Regions from separate parts of the Microvirgula curvata genome, predicted to be linked through region 1. Evidence: riboswitches for the same ligand, from Rfam matches in the RefSeq annotation. Region 1 holds a riboswitch; each other region holds the start of a gene.
What was found. A riboswitch is a leader RNA that binds a small molecule or an ion and turns the genes downstream of it on or off. The one in region 1 is predicted to bind cobalamin.
Positions count from the first base shown of each region.

Region 2: another riboswitch for cobalamin. It lies ahead of ACYVG8_RS06860 (energy-coupling factor ABC transporter permease); the one in region 1 lies ahead of ACYVG8_RS14780 (TonB-dependent receptor domain-containing protein).
Region 3: another riboswitch for cobalamin. It lies ahead of ACYVG8_RS11755 ((2Fe-2S) ferredoxin domain-containing protein); the one in region 1 lies ahead of ACYVG8_RS14780 (TonB-dependent receptor domain-containing protein).

Region 1 is NZ_BAAGUB010000033.1:41,504-46,036, reverse strand. It holds gene cbiB (adenosylcobinamide-phosphate synthase CbiB) at 1-305, opposite strand, end outside; gene ACYVG8_RS14790 (histidine phosphatase family protein) at 428-1,018, opposite strand; gene cobT (nicotinate-nucleotide--dimethylbenzimidazole phosphoribosyltransferase) at 1,015-2,043, opposite strand; cobalamin riboswitch at 2,198-2,387, shown strand; gene ACYVG8_RS14780 (TonB-dependent receptor domain-containing protein) at 2,519-4,378, shown strand; gene cobU (bifunctional adenosylcobinamide kinase/adenosylcobinamide-phosphate guanylyltransferase) at 4,413-4,533, shown strand, end outside.
Region 2 is NZ_BAAGUB010000012.1:23,360-27,892, forward strand. It holds gene mgtA (magnesium-translocating P-type ATPase) at 1-1,316, shown strand, start outside; gene ACYVG8_RS06860 (energy-coupling factor ABC transporter permease) at 1,383-2,036, opposite strand; cobalamin riboswitch at 2,077-2,275, opposite strand; gene ACYVG8_RS06865 (MerR family transcriptional regulator) at 2,274-2,696, opposite strand; gene ACYVG8_RS06870 (NAD(P)H-dependent oxidoreductase) at 2,735-3,316, opposite strand; gene ACYVG8_RS06875 (LysR family transcriptional regulator) at 3,455-4,372, shown strand; gene ACYVG8_RS06880 (SDR family NAD(P)-dependent oxidoreductase) at 4,450-4,533, shown strand, end outside.
Region 3 is NZ_BAAGUB010000028.1:158,685-163,217, reverse strand. It holds gene ACYVG8_RS11760 (cobaltochelatase subunit CobN) at 1-2,314, opposite strand, end outside; gene ACYVG8_RS11755 ((2Fe-2S) ferredoxin domain-containing protein) at 2,311-2,640, opposite strand; cobalamin riboswitch at 2,809-2,986, opposite strand; gene ACYVG8_RS11750 (cobyric acid synthase) at 3,112-4,533, shown strand, end outside.

The DNA of each region.
Region 1 (4,533 bases):
CCGAGGGTGAAATACAGCAGCAGGGCATGCACCAGCAGTGCCAGTGGCAGTGGCAGTGCCATGACGAGGGCCTGGGCGGCGACCGCCGGTGGCAGCACCAGCGCACACCAGCCGCACGCACCGAGCAGCAGCCGGGAACCGGGCCGGCCGTCGGGGCGGTTGAAGGTTCGTTCGAGCCAGCCGGCGAGGTGGCCGAAGCCGACCAGTGGATGGGCACGGCGCGGCTCGCCCAGCAGGTAGTCGAGCGCGACACCGGCGACGGCTGCGCTCCAGAGCCAGAATGCGTGAATGCCGATGGCGTGCATGGGGGCCATTCGATGCGCACGGCGGCGCCAGGAAACGGAGCGGTATTGTATAGGCTGCGCGTCACCGCCCCCAAACCGGGCACGCCATTCGTCAGCCGGACGCCGGCGCCATGGTGGCCGGCTCAACCCATTGCCGGGTTGGCCAGTGCAATCAGGTAGTCGGGGCAGCCGTCGGCCAGCGACAGCTGCACGTAACCGCCACGCGAGACGAACAGCCGTCGCGCGCTGGGCAGCGACAGTTCGAGCCGCGCGGCCAGCACGGCGGCGATCACGCCGCCGTGGGTAATCAGGACGGCGTGGCCGTCGCCGAGGCGCTCGACCCAGCTATCGAATGCGCTGATGACCCGGGTGCGGAAGCCGGCCAGCGTTTCGCCACCATCCGGCAGCAAGCGGCCGTTGCTGTACTCGGCCTGCCAGTCGGCCGGCAGGCCGTCCAGCGGGGCGCCGTCCCAGACGCCGAAATCGGTTTCGGCAAAACCGGCATCGACGTGCAGCGCCAGACCGGCATCGGCGGCGAAGTCTTCTGCCGATGCCAGACAGCGCTGCAGCGGCGAACAGGCGATCGCCGTGACCGGTGCCATGGCCGTCAGCGCCGGCCAGCCCCGGCGCATGGTGTCGCGTCCGGCCCCGGTCAGCGGCGGGTTGCTGCGCCGGCCGACCAGCAGGCCGGCGGCGTCGATCTCGCCGTGCCGCCACAAGGTAATGCGCTTCATTCGTGGTCCCGGTCGCTGACGCCGGCTTCGGCAAAGGTGGCCATGTCGGCATGCAGCCGGATCGCCATCTGCAGCATCGGCACGGTCAGCGCCGCGCCGGATCCCTCGCCGAGGCGCAGCCCGAAGTCGTACAGCGGCTCCAGCCCCATCGCGGTCAGTGCCAGCTCATGACCCAGTTCCCGGGAACGGTGCGAGGCCAGCAGCCAGTCGCGGGTGTCGATATCGATGCCGCAGGCGACCAGGGCCGCGGCTGCGGTGATGAAGCCGTCAACCAGTGCCGGTACACCGGCGCTGGCGGCTTCGAGGTAGTAACCGGCAATGGCGGCGATTTCCAGCCCGCCGACCTCGGCCAGCCAGCCGGCCGCCGTGTCGGTAGTCCGGGCGCGCAGCAGCGCCTTTTCGACCGCTCCCCGCTTGCGGGCCATGCCCTGGTCGTCCACACCGGTACCGCGCCCGACCACATCGACCGGGCGGGCGCCGCTCAGTGCGCAGATCAGCGCGGCCGACGGGGTGGTGTTGCCGATGCCCATCTCACCGGCGATCAGCAGCGTTGCACCGGCGGCAATGGCGCGGCGGGCGGCGGCGCGGCCGGCTTCGATCGCCTGTTCGCATTCCTGTTCCTGCATGGCCGGTTCGTCGCACAGATTGCGCGAACCGTAGCGGACCTTGGCATGCACGATCGGCATGGCCGGATCGAAGTCTGCCGCCACACCGACATCGACCACTTCCAGTGTCGCGTCGATTTCCCGCGCCAGCACACTGATTGCCGCCCCGCCGCGAACGAAGTTCTTCACCATCTCGGCGGTGACTTCGACCGGATAAGCCGAGACGCCGCTGCGGGCGACGCCATGGTCGGCGGCAAAGACAGTGATGGCGGGGCGCAGGCGCGAGGGAATGGCGCGGCCCTGCCAGGCCGCGAACTGGCAGGCGAGGGTTTCCAGCTTGCCGAGACTGCCGGCGGGTTTGGTCAGTCGCGCCTGGCGGGCGACGGCGGCATCGAAGGCGGACGCATCGGGATGGGGCATCAGGGGGTTCCGGAAGAGAGAAGGGAATCGTCCCGTCTTGCGGGGCGGCGAAAATCGAACGCGAGACCTTACCGCTGCGCCGGCAGCGCTTCAATCGGCATTACGGCGTAATTTGATCTTGCGGGCTGTCATGCCGGCATGCCGCCGCTATAATCCGGCTCCATCTTGCCAGGGTGTCCGCCGCCGTCAGGCGCGGATGAAACGGGAAGCCGGTGACAGGCCGGCGCTGCCCCCGCAACGGTATGGTTCGCATGCAAGCGGCTTCACGCGCCACTGCCCGACAGGGTGGGAAGGCGAGGCCGCGGGAACCCAGCCCGGAGACCGGCCCAGGCAATCTGCAGTGGAGTATCGCGGGGAGGCGGTATGACAGCGACAGCGCGACCGGCATCAGGCCGGGCCGCGCCGATTGTCCATTCTGAAAGGCCATGCGCCTGTCTTTCTCGCACTCCTGATCCGTTTCCAGGGAGTGTTTTTCGTGAAGTGCAATATCCGTAGCAAATGGTTTGTCGCCAGCCTGGCGTCGCTGGCAGTGGCGAATGCGTTCGCTGACGAACCCGCCACCACCGCCGGCGAAATCGTGGTGACCGCCAACCGTTCCGCCACCGACAGCCGTGAACAGACCCGTGACGTGACCGTGATCGGCCAGCAGGAAATCGCCCGTGCCGGCGGCCTGAACCTGCCGCAGCTGCTCGCGCGCCAGTCCGGCGTCGAGTATGCGAGCAACGGCGGCGATGGCCGCGCGAGCGCGCTGTATCTGCGCGGTACCAGCTCCAAGCAGTCGGTGGTGCTGATCGACGGCGTGCGCGTATCGTCGGCGACTTCGGGGCAGACCGCGCTGGAACAGATCCCGCTGGAACTGATCGACCATATCGAAATCGTGCGCGGCCCGGTATCCGGGCTGTACGGCGCTGATGCGATCGGCGGCGTGGTGCAGATTTTCACCAAACAGGGCAAGGGCGCACCGAAGCCGTACCTGAGCGCCGGCGTCGGCAATGACGGCACCTGGCGCGTCGGCGGCGGCATCGGCGGCGTGGTCGGCGATACCTCGTTCTCGCTGAACGTGGCCGGTCGCGGGACCGATGGCGGCTTCTCCGCCACCAATGCGCAGAACACGTTCAGCTACAACCCGGACGATGACGGCTACCGCAACCTCAGCTACAGCGCCAATGTGTCGCACCAGATCGTCGACGGCCATGAAATCGGCATCAAGCTGTTCCAGTCCTTCGGCAAGGCCGACTTTGACAACGGCACGCCGCTGGCCGACGACTACAACAAGCAGCGCGTCCAGAGCAACAGCGTGTACCTGAAAGACCGCTTCAGCGATGTATGGACCAGCACGCTGACCGTGACCAACGGTGTCGATCGCTACGAGACCTACAGCGGGGTGAATCTCGATCGCTCCGGTCTGTACAAGACCACCCAGGATACCTACACCTGGCAGAACGACCTGGACCTCGGCGTGGCCGGCCGGGTGGTGCTGGGTGCCGAGTACCTGAACCAGAAGGTCGACAGCACGCAGGCCTATACCCGGAACGAACGCAACAACAAGGCGGTGTTCGCCGGCTGGAGCGGCAATTTCGGCGACCACCTGCTGAATGCGTCGCTGCGTCATGACGACAACTCGCAGTTCGGTGAAAAGACCACCGGCTCGCTCGGCTATGGCTACCGGCTGACCGACAGCATCAAGCTGACCGCGAACTACGGGACCGCTTTCCGCGTGCCGACCTTCAACGATCTGTACTGGCCGCTGGCCTATGGTTTCCAGGGCAACCCGAACCTGAAGCCGGAGTCGGCCCGCAACGGGGAAGTCGGTGCCGAGTACAACGGGGCATACGGCATGCTGCGGCTGACGGCGTTCGAGAACCGCATCGACGACATGATCAATGGCTATGTGTGCAGCGGCAGCGGTCCGTGCACGGCGGAGAACGTCGACAAGGCCCGCATCCGCGGTCTGGCGCTGGCAGGCAGCACCACCCTGCTGGGTACCCGCATCGCCGCCAACGTCAACTGGCAGGACGGTGAGGATCGCAGCAATGGCAACCAGCTGTCGCAGCGCGCCAGGGTGTTCGGCAGCGTCGACGTCAGCCGCGACATCGGTCCGGTCACGCTGGGCAGTGCCCTGACCGCCGCCGGCTCGCGCTACAGCGATCCGGCCAACAAGCAGCCGCTGGCCGGTTATGGTCTGGTCGACCTGTATGCCGACTACCGGCTGACCCCGACCACCACGCTGTACGCGCGGGTCAACAATGTGTTCGACCGCGACTACACGCTGATCCGGAGTTTCAACCAGCCGGGCCGCGAGTGGCTGGTCGGCGTGAACTGGCAACCGAAGTAAGACCGTGCGTCCGGCATCCCCGGCAGGAGGTTCCATGCTGCATCTGATCACCGGCGGCGCCCGTTCGGGCAAAAGCCGCCATGCCGAGAAACTGGCGCTGGCCCACGTCGGCCCGGTGCATTACCTGGCGACCGCCAGTGTCGGTGATGCCGAGT
Region 2 (4,533 bases), on a different contig from region 1:
ATCGCCACCTGCTGATCTGCAAGGGCGCGCTGGAAGAAGTGCTGTCGGTCTGCAGCCATGTACGGCACGGCGAGGCGACCGGAGTGCTGGACCAGGCGCTGCTGGCACGCATCCGTACCGTGACCGCCGGGCTGAATCAGGAAGGGCTGCGCGTGGTTGCCGTTGCGACCCGGGCGTTGCCCGCAGCCCGCGACACGTATGGGGTGGCTGATGAGTCGGGACTGACGCTGGTCGGCTATATCGCCTTCCTCGATCCGGCGAAGGAATCGACCGCGCCAGCGCTGGCGGCGCTGAAGGCCAATGGCATCGAGGTCAAGGTGCTGACCGGCGACAACGAACGGGTGACGCTGAAGGTGTGCCGCGATGTCGGGCTGGCCATCAGGGGGGTACTGGTCGGCACCGATATCGACGCGATGAGCGATGCCCGGCTGGCCGTCGCGGCGGAAAACGCGACCGTGTTCGCCAGACTGTCCCCGATGCAGAAGGAGCGGCTGGTGCGCGTGCTGCGCGGCAACGGCCATGTGGTCGGCTTCATGGGCGACGGCATCAATGACGCGCCGGCGCTGCGCGCGGCCGACATCGGCATTTCGGTCGACTCGGCGGTCGATATCGCCAGGGAAGCGGCCGACATCATCCTGCTGGAAAAGAGCCTGATGGTGCTCGACCAGGGCGTGATCGAGGGGCGCAAGACCTTCGCCAACATGCTGAAGTACATCAAGATGACCGCCAGCTCTAACTTCGGCAATGTGTTCTCGGTGCTGGTGGCCAGTGCATTCATCCCGTTCCTGCCGATGCTGCCGTTGCATCTGCTGGTGCAGAACCTGCTGTACGACGTGTCCCAGGTCGCCATCCCGTTCGACAACGTCGATGAAGACGCGCTGCGCCAGCCGCAGAAGTGGAACCCGGACGAACTGGGACGCTTCATGCTGTTCTTCGGCCCGATCAGCTCGGTATTCGACATCAGCACCTATGCGCTGATGTGGTTCGTGTTCGGCGCGAACACGGCGGCGCAGCAGACGCTGTTCCAGTCCGGCTGGTTTGTCGAAGGGCTGCTGTCGCAGACACTGATCGTGCACATGATCCGCACCCGCAAGCTGCCATTCATCCAGAGCCGTGCCGCCTGGCCGCTGCTGGCGATGACGGCGGTGATCATCAGCATCGGCATTTTCCTGCCGATGGGGCCGCTGGCCGGCTACTTCAAGCTGCAGGCGCTGCCGCTGAGCTACTTCCCGTGGCTGATCGCCACCCTGCTGGCCTATATGGCGCTGACCCAGGCCATGAAGGGATTCTATGCCCGCCGCTACGGCTGGCAGTAAGCGGGTTTCGCTGCAATGAAAAATGGCGCGAGTGTTGCACTCGCGCCATTTTCTGCAGGCCCGTGCCTATGCCACGGCCAGCGTCTTCACGCAGGTGAAGCGGCTGATCAGCAGCTTGTCGGCGTGCGGCTTCAGCGTGCGCACCACCAGGCAGGTGAACAGTGGTTCGCACAGCACCAGCGGCAGGTAGGACACGGCGAACAGCGCCCAGTTGTACAGCGGGGTCGGTTCTTCGCCGAAGGCCAGCCAGAAGCCGACCATGGCGACCACGCCGCTGTAGTACAACGCGTCGAACTTGACCACTTCAGCCCAGCGGATGCGGCGGCGTTCGTCCTCGGCGAAGAAGTGGCGGCCCAGCAGACCGTGTGCAGCCACCAGCGGCAGCATCAGCGACAGCGAGTTGACGCCGAGATGGACCAGATCCTGCGGCTCGAACAGCAGTCCCTGCAGCAGCAGGCCAATGGCGAAGCCGAACAGGGTGGGGATAAAGCCAAAGATGAAGTACACCGCCGATGCGCCGACGAAATGGAGTTCCGACGCGCCGACCGGCAGGTGGAAGATTTCCATGAAGACCGAGAAGAACACGGCAGCCAGCAGCGTTTTGACCAGATTGTCGGGCCGGGTGAACAGTCTGGGTGAAAAGGCGGCCAGCGCGCCGACGGCGGCGACGTTGGCGTACAGCACTTTGGCGGCATTGAGAATGCCGGGTTCGATATGCATCGTTCTCCCTCCGAGGAGATGCGGGTGAGGAATACGCCGGGGATCGGCATGTCTCGTGGCAGGTCTCCTGGCTCGCGGGTCGACATCCCGGTGCGCCTTCCCGGCCTTTCAGGCCAGTGACTTCATGCACGAGACTCACCGCTCACAGTTGCGGGGGCAGCGCGGTATCCGCCCGAAGGCTTGCCGACTTCCCTGTTTCCTCCGCCCACTTCGGCGGAACCACTAAGCGCGCATAGCTTAAGGGGTTTCCAGAACAGATGCATCTTTCTGCTGATGACGGGAACGGACAGGCTCACAGGCCGGGCTGCGCTGCTGCAGATCGGTGCAGGCACGGATCTCCGCCTCGATATGTATCAGCTCCTGGTCGAGCCTTTCGAGTCTCGCGATCTCCTGCCGCAGGCTGGCGCGTTTCTGCGCCAGCAGCGCCGCCAGCCGGTCCCAGTCCGGCTCGCCATCCCCGTTCAGTACCGGCGCCAGTTCGGCCAGCCGCAAGCCGAGGGCCAGCGCCTGGCGGATCATCTGCACCAGCGCCACGCTCTCGTCACGATAGACGCGGTAACTGCCCTGGCGCTGCACCTGCCCCAGCAGGCCCAGCGATTCGTACAGCCGGATGGCGCGCGCCGAGGCACCGCTCCGTTTCGCCAGTTCCCCGATATACATGGTTCCTCCCGCGCATGACCGCTGACTGGATAACGCGTTCAGAGTCGTCTGGCAAGCAGGCGGGCCCGTTCCAGCCAGGCCTCAAGGCGGGCGGGCGTAGCGCCGAGGACCGGCCCCAGCCGCTCTACCCGCACTGGCCGGATGCCGCAGAAGCGCAGCGTGGTGTCCTTCATCTGCCGGATCGCCGGGTCGCGGTAGACCCAGCGGAAATACCACGGCGGCGTATCCATCGTCGCCAGCAGCAGTGCCGAACGGCCGCTCAGCAGCCGGGCGGGAAACGCCTTGCCGGGCCGGTAGCGAAAGGCAAAACCGGGCAGGAACACCCGGTCCAGAAACCCCTTCAGCAGCGCCGGCACCCCGCCCCACCAGACCGGAAAGACAAAGGTCAGGTGCTCGGCCCAGTGGATCGCCTCGGTCGCCGCCTGCAACCCGGGTTCCAGCGGCTGGACCCGGCGGTAGCCATCATGCAGAACCGGATCGAACACCAGTTGGCCCAGCCGCAGCACCCTGACCTCGTGCCCGGCCTGCCGTGCAGCCTCGGCATGGGCATCGGCCAGCGCAGCGTTGAAGCTGTCACTGGCCGGATGGCCGAGAATCACCAGAACGCGTTTGCCGCTCATGCCGCCCCACTCTTGTCTGTCCGAAAGCATGCAGTGTGAACCCTGCCCCGTGGGACAGGGTCAAGGGCTTTCCATTCCGGGCCTGGCCATGACTGCTAGAATTGATAATTGTCGTTCATTTATCAAAAAATTTTTGACATGTATGCGATCAACGACCTGCGGCTGTTCATCCGCACCGCCGAGCTGGAAAACCTGTCCGCGGCGGCGCGCGAGCTGGGCTGCACCGCCGCCGCTGCCAGCGCGGCCGTACTGCGGCTGGAGAAACGGCTTGGCGTACGGCTGTTCGCCCGCTCGACCCGGCGCATGCGCTTGACCGAGGAAGGTCGGATCTTTCTGCCATCGGCCCGGGCCGCACTGGCGGCACTGGCCGATGGCGAGGCAGCGCTGGCGGCGCAACGCCAGCAGCTTGCCGGGCCGATCCGGCTGGCGCTGCCGTCCGATCTCGGCCGCCACCTGCTGCGACCGTGGCTGGACCCGTTTCTGGAGCAACATCCGGGCATTACCCTGACACTGAGCGTCGGCGATGCGCTGACCGATCTGGTGCGCAGCAATATCGACCTGGCGCTGCGTTACGGCCAGCTCGATGATTCGCCGCTGGTCCGGCGTCAGCTGGCGCTGACCCGCCGGGTCGCGGTCGCCGCACCGGCCTATCTCGATCGTCATGGCACGCCGCAGACCCCGGACGATCTGCACCGCCATGCGCTGCTGCCGCTGTTGCACGATGGCCAGCTGCGTGGCCCGTGGCGTTTCTGTGCCGGGGACGAGGTCCGCGAAATTCACGCCGAAGGCCGGCGCAGCAGCGACGACGGTGCGCTGATCCGCGACTGGGCGCTGGCCGGGCACGGCATCGCGTTCAAGAGCTGGCACGACGTGGCCGCGGATGTGACCGCCGGGCGCCTGCGCCTGCTGCTGCCGGACTGGAGCCGGGAAACCGTGCCGTTGCAGCTGGTGTTCCTGCAGAACCGCTATCCGGTCCATCGCCAGCGCCAGTTGATCGAGTACCTGCAGGCGCGCTTCACCGCCTTCGATGCCGACTGGCCGTTTCCGGCCGGCTGAACGGCATTGCCACGCTTGCGGGCGCGGGCAGGAGGATGAGAAGCTGCCCGGCATGGTTGACCAGACAGGAGGCTGTCATGCCCGAAACGCGATACATGCTGCTGACCGGCGCCAGCCGCGGCATTGGCCATGCGACCGTCAAGCTGTTCCAGGCGCATGGC
Region 3 (4,533 bases), on a different contig from region 1:
CCAGCTCGCACAGATAGCCGTCGATATCCTCGATCAGGTGGGCGACATCGACACCGTCCATGCCGGCCAGCGTCAGCGGCACGCCGTCATCGTTCAGCGTGGCGTCCCAGTCGTGGTCATGATCGTGGTGATGATCGTGGTGATGGTCATGATCATGATGGTGGTGGTGATGGCCGTGATCATGGTCATGCGGGTGCGCGGCTGCCGGCGTGGCAATGCGGTACTTGCCGGCACCGGGCGCGGCGGATGACGCCGGCTTCGGCCGGTACAGGCCCGTCGGCGCGGCCGGTGCCGGGGCGGGCTCGTGGTCGTGGTCGTGGTCGTGCTTCATCATCGCCGCCAGATCGGCATCGAGATTCGAGGCCTTGATCAGATCCCAGATCTGCTGTTGCAGCAGCGGCAGCTTGCCCGGATCGAGCATCTCGACCTGGTAGTACTCGTCGACCAGCTGTGTCAGCTGTGCCAGCGGCCCGTAGGTGTCGGCGGTGGTCATCGGCGGCGTCAGGTGGTCGATAACCACGGCATGGGCGCGGCGCTTTGCCTGCGAACCTTCGCCCGGGTCATTGAGAATGAACGGGTAAAACAGCGGCATGTCGCCGAGCAGCGCATCCGGGAAGCAGTTTTCCGACACGCCGACGCCCTTGCCCGGCAGCCATTCCAGCGTCCCGTGCTTGCCGACGTGGACGATGGCATCGGCCCGCCAGTCGTCGCGCAGCCAGCAGTACAGTGCATGATAGTGATGGGTCGGCGGCAGGTCCGGCGTGTGGTAGATCGCATCCGGGTCCATGCCGTAGCCGCGCGGCGGCTGCAGGGCGACGAATGCATTGCCGTATTCCAGCCCGGCAAACACCAGCCGGCCCTGATGGACATAGGCACTGCCCGGAGCGGCACCCCAGCGCGCGCTCATCCGCTCGCGCAGTGCGTCCGGCAGCTCGGCAAACCACTCGGCGTAACGCGCCGCCGGTACGGCCGCCACGGCCCGCCGCAGCTGGTCGTCGCTGAGATAGGCCTCGTCATAGGCGCCGCGGTCGATCAGTTCGTGGATCAGGGCATCGCTGCTGTCCGGCAGCCCGTCGATGCGATAGCCGCGCGCCTGCATCGCATGCAGCATGGCAAACAGCGAGGCCGGCGAGTCGAGGCCGACGGCATTGCCGATCTGCGACGCCTTGCTGTTCGAGTTGGTAAAGATGAAAGCGATGCGCTTGTCGGCGGCTGGCACCCGACGCAGCCGTACCAGCCGTGCGGTGATGCCGGCCACGCGCCGCACCCGGTCGGGCAGCGGCGCATAGTCGGTCTGTTCGGCCGGCGCACCGTCGCTGGCATGCTTGAACGACATTGGCACGCTGACGATGCGGCCATCGAACTCCGGCAGTGCGACGTTCATCGCCGTGTCGAGCGGATTCAGCCCGCGTTCCGACTGCTCCCATTGCGCCCGGGTCATGCTGCTGGTGATTGCCTGCACCACCGGGATGTCAAGGCGCTCGAAAGCGGCCACCGACCAGCCGGTCGGCGTCGGCCCGTCGGCGTTCACGTCGCCCATGGCGAACGAGGTGGTATTGATCAGTGCATCGATGCGGCTCGTGCCGTCCGCTCCGACAAAAAACTGCATCGCCGCCGGCATGCCGTCACCGTCCAGCGTGCGCAGCGAGGCGGTATAGACCGGCAGCGCATTCAGCTGCTGCGCGGCCAGGGCGTCGACCAGGCTGTCGATAAAGCGGGTGTTGCCGCTGACCCAGTGCGCGCGATAGAAGGTGATGCCGACCGTCGGCCAGTCCGGCCGGCGGATCGCCAGCCAGTCGTCGAGCGAGCAGTCGGCCGACAGTTCCGGATGGTGGATGCCGTGCTCGGGCAGCGGCGTCGGTGGCAGGTAGCCGAAGCCGGTCATCAGCAGGTAGTCGGCAAGGAAACGCAGCAGCTGCGCCATATTGCCGGTGCCACCGGCCTGCAGGTAGGCGGTCACTTCATGCTGCAGGGACGGCGGGACGGTCGACTGTGCTGCCAGATCCGGGTCCGGCTCGCCGGTGCCGCTGACCACGATCAGGGCGCGTCCGTGGGCGCGGGCGTCCTTCCACAGAGTGTCGAAACCGGGAATGGCACTGGTGCGGCCCAGCACGCGGACAATGACGACGCGCGCAGTCGCCACCGGACCGGCCAGCACGGCGGCCATGCCGTCCGGGCAGACGATGGTCTGCAGGTTGACGCCGGAGACCGGCACGAAACCGTCCGGCAGTTCGGCACGCACGCGCTGCAGCGCGGTCAGGTCGGTGCCGGCGTGGGTCAACAGCACGATGCCGCGGGAAACGGGAGTGTTCACTGGCCCGCCTCCTGCCCGACATCGCCGGTTCCGAGCCGGTGGAACACCAGCGCCTCGACCGGGCGACCGTTGACCAGATGTTCGTCGACGATGCGCTCGACGGCGGCGGCATCAACCTGGCGATACCAGACGCCGTCCGGATAGACGACGGCGATCGGCCCTTCCCTGCAAACGGCAAAGCAGTGCGAGCGGGTGCGCTTGACGCACAGCCCGTCGCGCGCGTCGATCGCCTGCCCGAGCACCTTGAACATCGCCTCGGCCTCGACGCCGTTGCCGGTGCAGCGCGGGCCGGTACACATCAGGACATGGCGGTCGTGGCGTCTCATGACGGCACCCGTGCGGCGGCAGGGCAGAACGACGATGGAAGGCGGAAGCGGCGCGGTGGCAGGGCCATGGAGGACGTCCTCGTGCAGGGGGCGTCGCCGCGAGCGAGGCGCCGCAGCCGGAACGGCCGCTGGCGGTTTCCCCCGGTGCACCCCGCCCGGTTTCAACTCACGTCGACTAAGGCGATGGCCGGTCTCCTGGCTCGTGCGTCATCACCCGCGCGGCCTTCCCGGAATCGTCCAGTGGCATCGTCAAGCGGGCTCGTCACTTACAGTTGCGGGGGCAGCCGCGGTCTTACACCGCATTCCCGTTTCACCCCGAAGGGCACCATCAGCAATAGCGCCGGATAATACGTGATTTCGGGGTACCGCGTTTGTGCCGGATCGGCCGTCCGCCACGCCCGGCGCAGGCGACACCCCTATAATGGCCGTCCTCATTCACCCGTCCCCGCCGCCATGCCAGCCAGAACCCTCATGATCCAGGGCACCACCTCCGATGCCGGCAAAAGCACCCTGGTCACCGGCCTGTGCCGCTTTCTCATACGGCGCGGCATCCGGGTCATGCCGTTCAAGCCGCAGAACATGGCGCTGAACAGCGCGGTCACCGTCGATGGCGGCGAGATCGGCCGCTCGCAGGCGGTGCAGGCGCTGGCCTGCGGCATCGAACCGCATACCGACATGAACCCGATCCTGCTGAAGCCGAACAGCAATACCGGCTCGCAGGTCATCGTCCTTGGCCATTCGATCGGCAATATGGACGCCGCCGCCTATCACCGCTTCAAGCCCAGGGCGCTGAGCGTGGTGCTCGAAGCCCACAGCCGGGTGGCGGCAAGCTGCGACTGCGTCCTGGTCGAAGGCGCCGGCAGCCCGGCGGAGATCAATCTGCGCGATGGCGATATCGCCAACATGGGCTTTGCCGAAGCGGTCGACTGCCCGGTGATCCTGGTGGCCGATATCGACCGGGGTGGCGTGTTCGCCCATCTGGTCGGCACGCTGGCGCTGCTGTCGGACAGCGAGCGCCGGCGCGTGGTCGGCCTGGTCATCAACCGTTTCCGCGGCGACATCGCCCTGCTGCAGCCGGGACTGGACTGGCTGGAGCGCGAAACCGGCAAGCCGGTGCTCGGCGTCCTGCCGTACCTGCAGGGACTGCATATCGAGGCCGAGGACAGCCTGAGCCAGGGCACGCAGGGCGTGGCGGCCAGCGGCGAGCGGATACTGCGCGTGATCGCGCCGGCCCTGCCCCGTCTCAGCAACCACACCGACTTCGACCCGCTGCGCCTGCATCCGCAGGTCGAATTCCAGCTGGTCCCCGCCGGCCAGCCGATTCCGCCGGCCGACCTGATCGTGCTGCCGGGCAGCAAGAACGTCCGCGACGACCTCGGCTGGCTGCGCGCCAATGGCTGGGAGGCCGCCATCGACCGTCACCTGCGCTACGGCGGCAGGCTGATCGGCATCTGCGGCGGCTTCCAGATGCTGGGCCGCCAGCTGCACGACCCGCTCGGGCTGGAAAGTGCGGCCGGCAGCACGCCGGGACTCGGCCTGCTCGACATGGAAACGACACTGGATGCGCACAAGCAGCTCGAACGCCGGCAGGGATGGCTGGCCTCGGGCCATGCCGCCGTCACCGGCTACGAGATCCACATGGGCGTGTCGACCGGCCCGGCGCTGGACCGGCCGGCGATCCGGCTGGCCGACGGCAACGAGGGGGCGGTCTCGGCCGACGACCAGGTGCTGGGCAGCTATCTGCACGGCCTGTTCGACCATCCGGAAGCCTGCCTCGCCCTGCTGCACTGGGCCGGCCTGCCCGACGCGGTGCCCGTCGACTACCCTGCGCTCCGCGAGGCGCATATCGAACGGCTGGCGAACCTGATCGAGGAGAACCTGGACATCACCCGC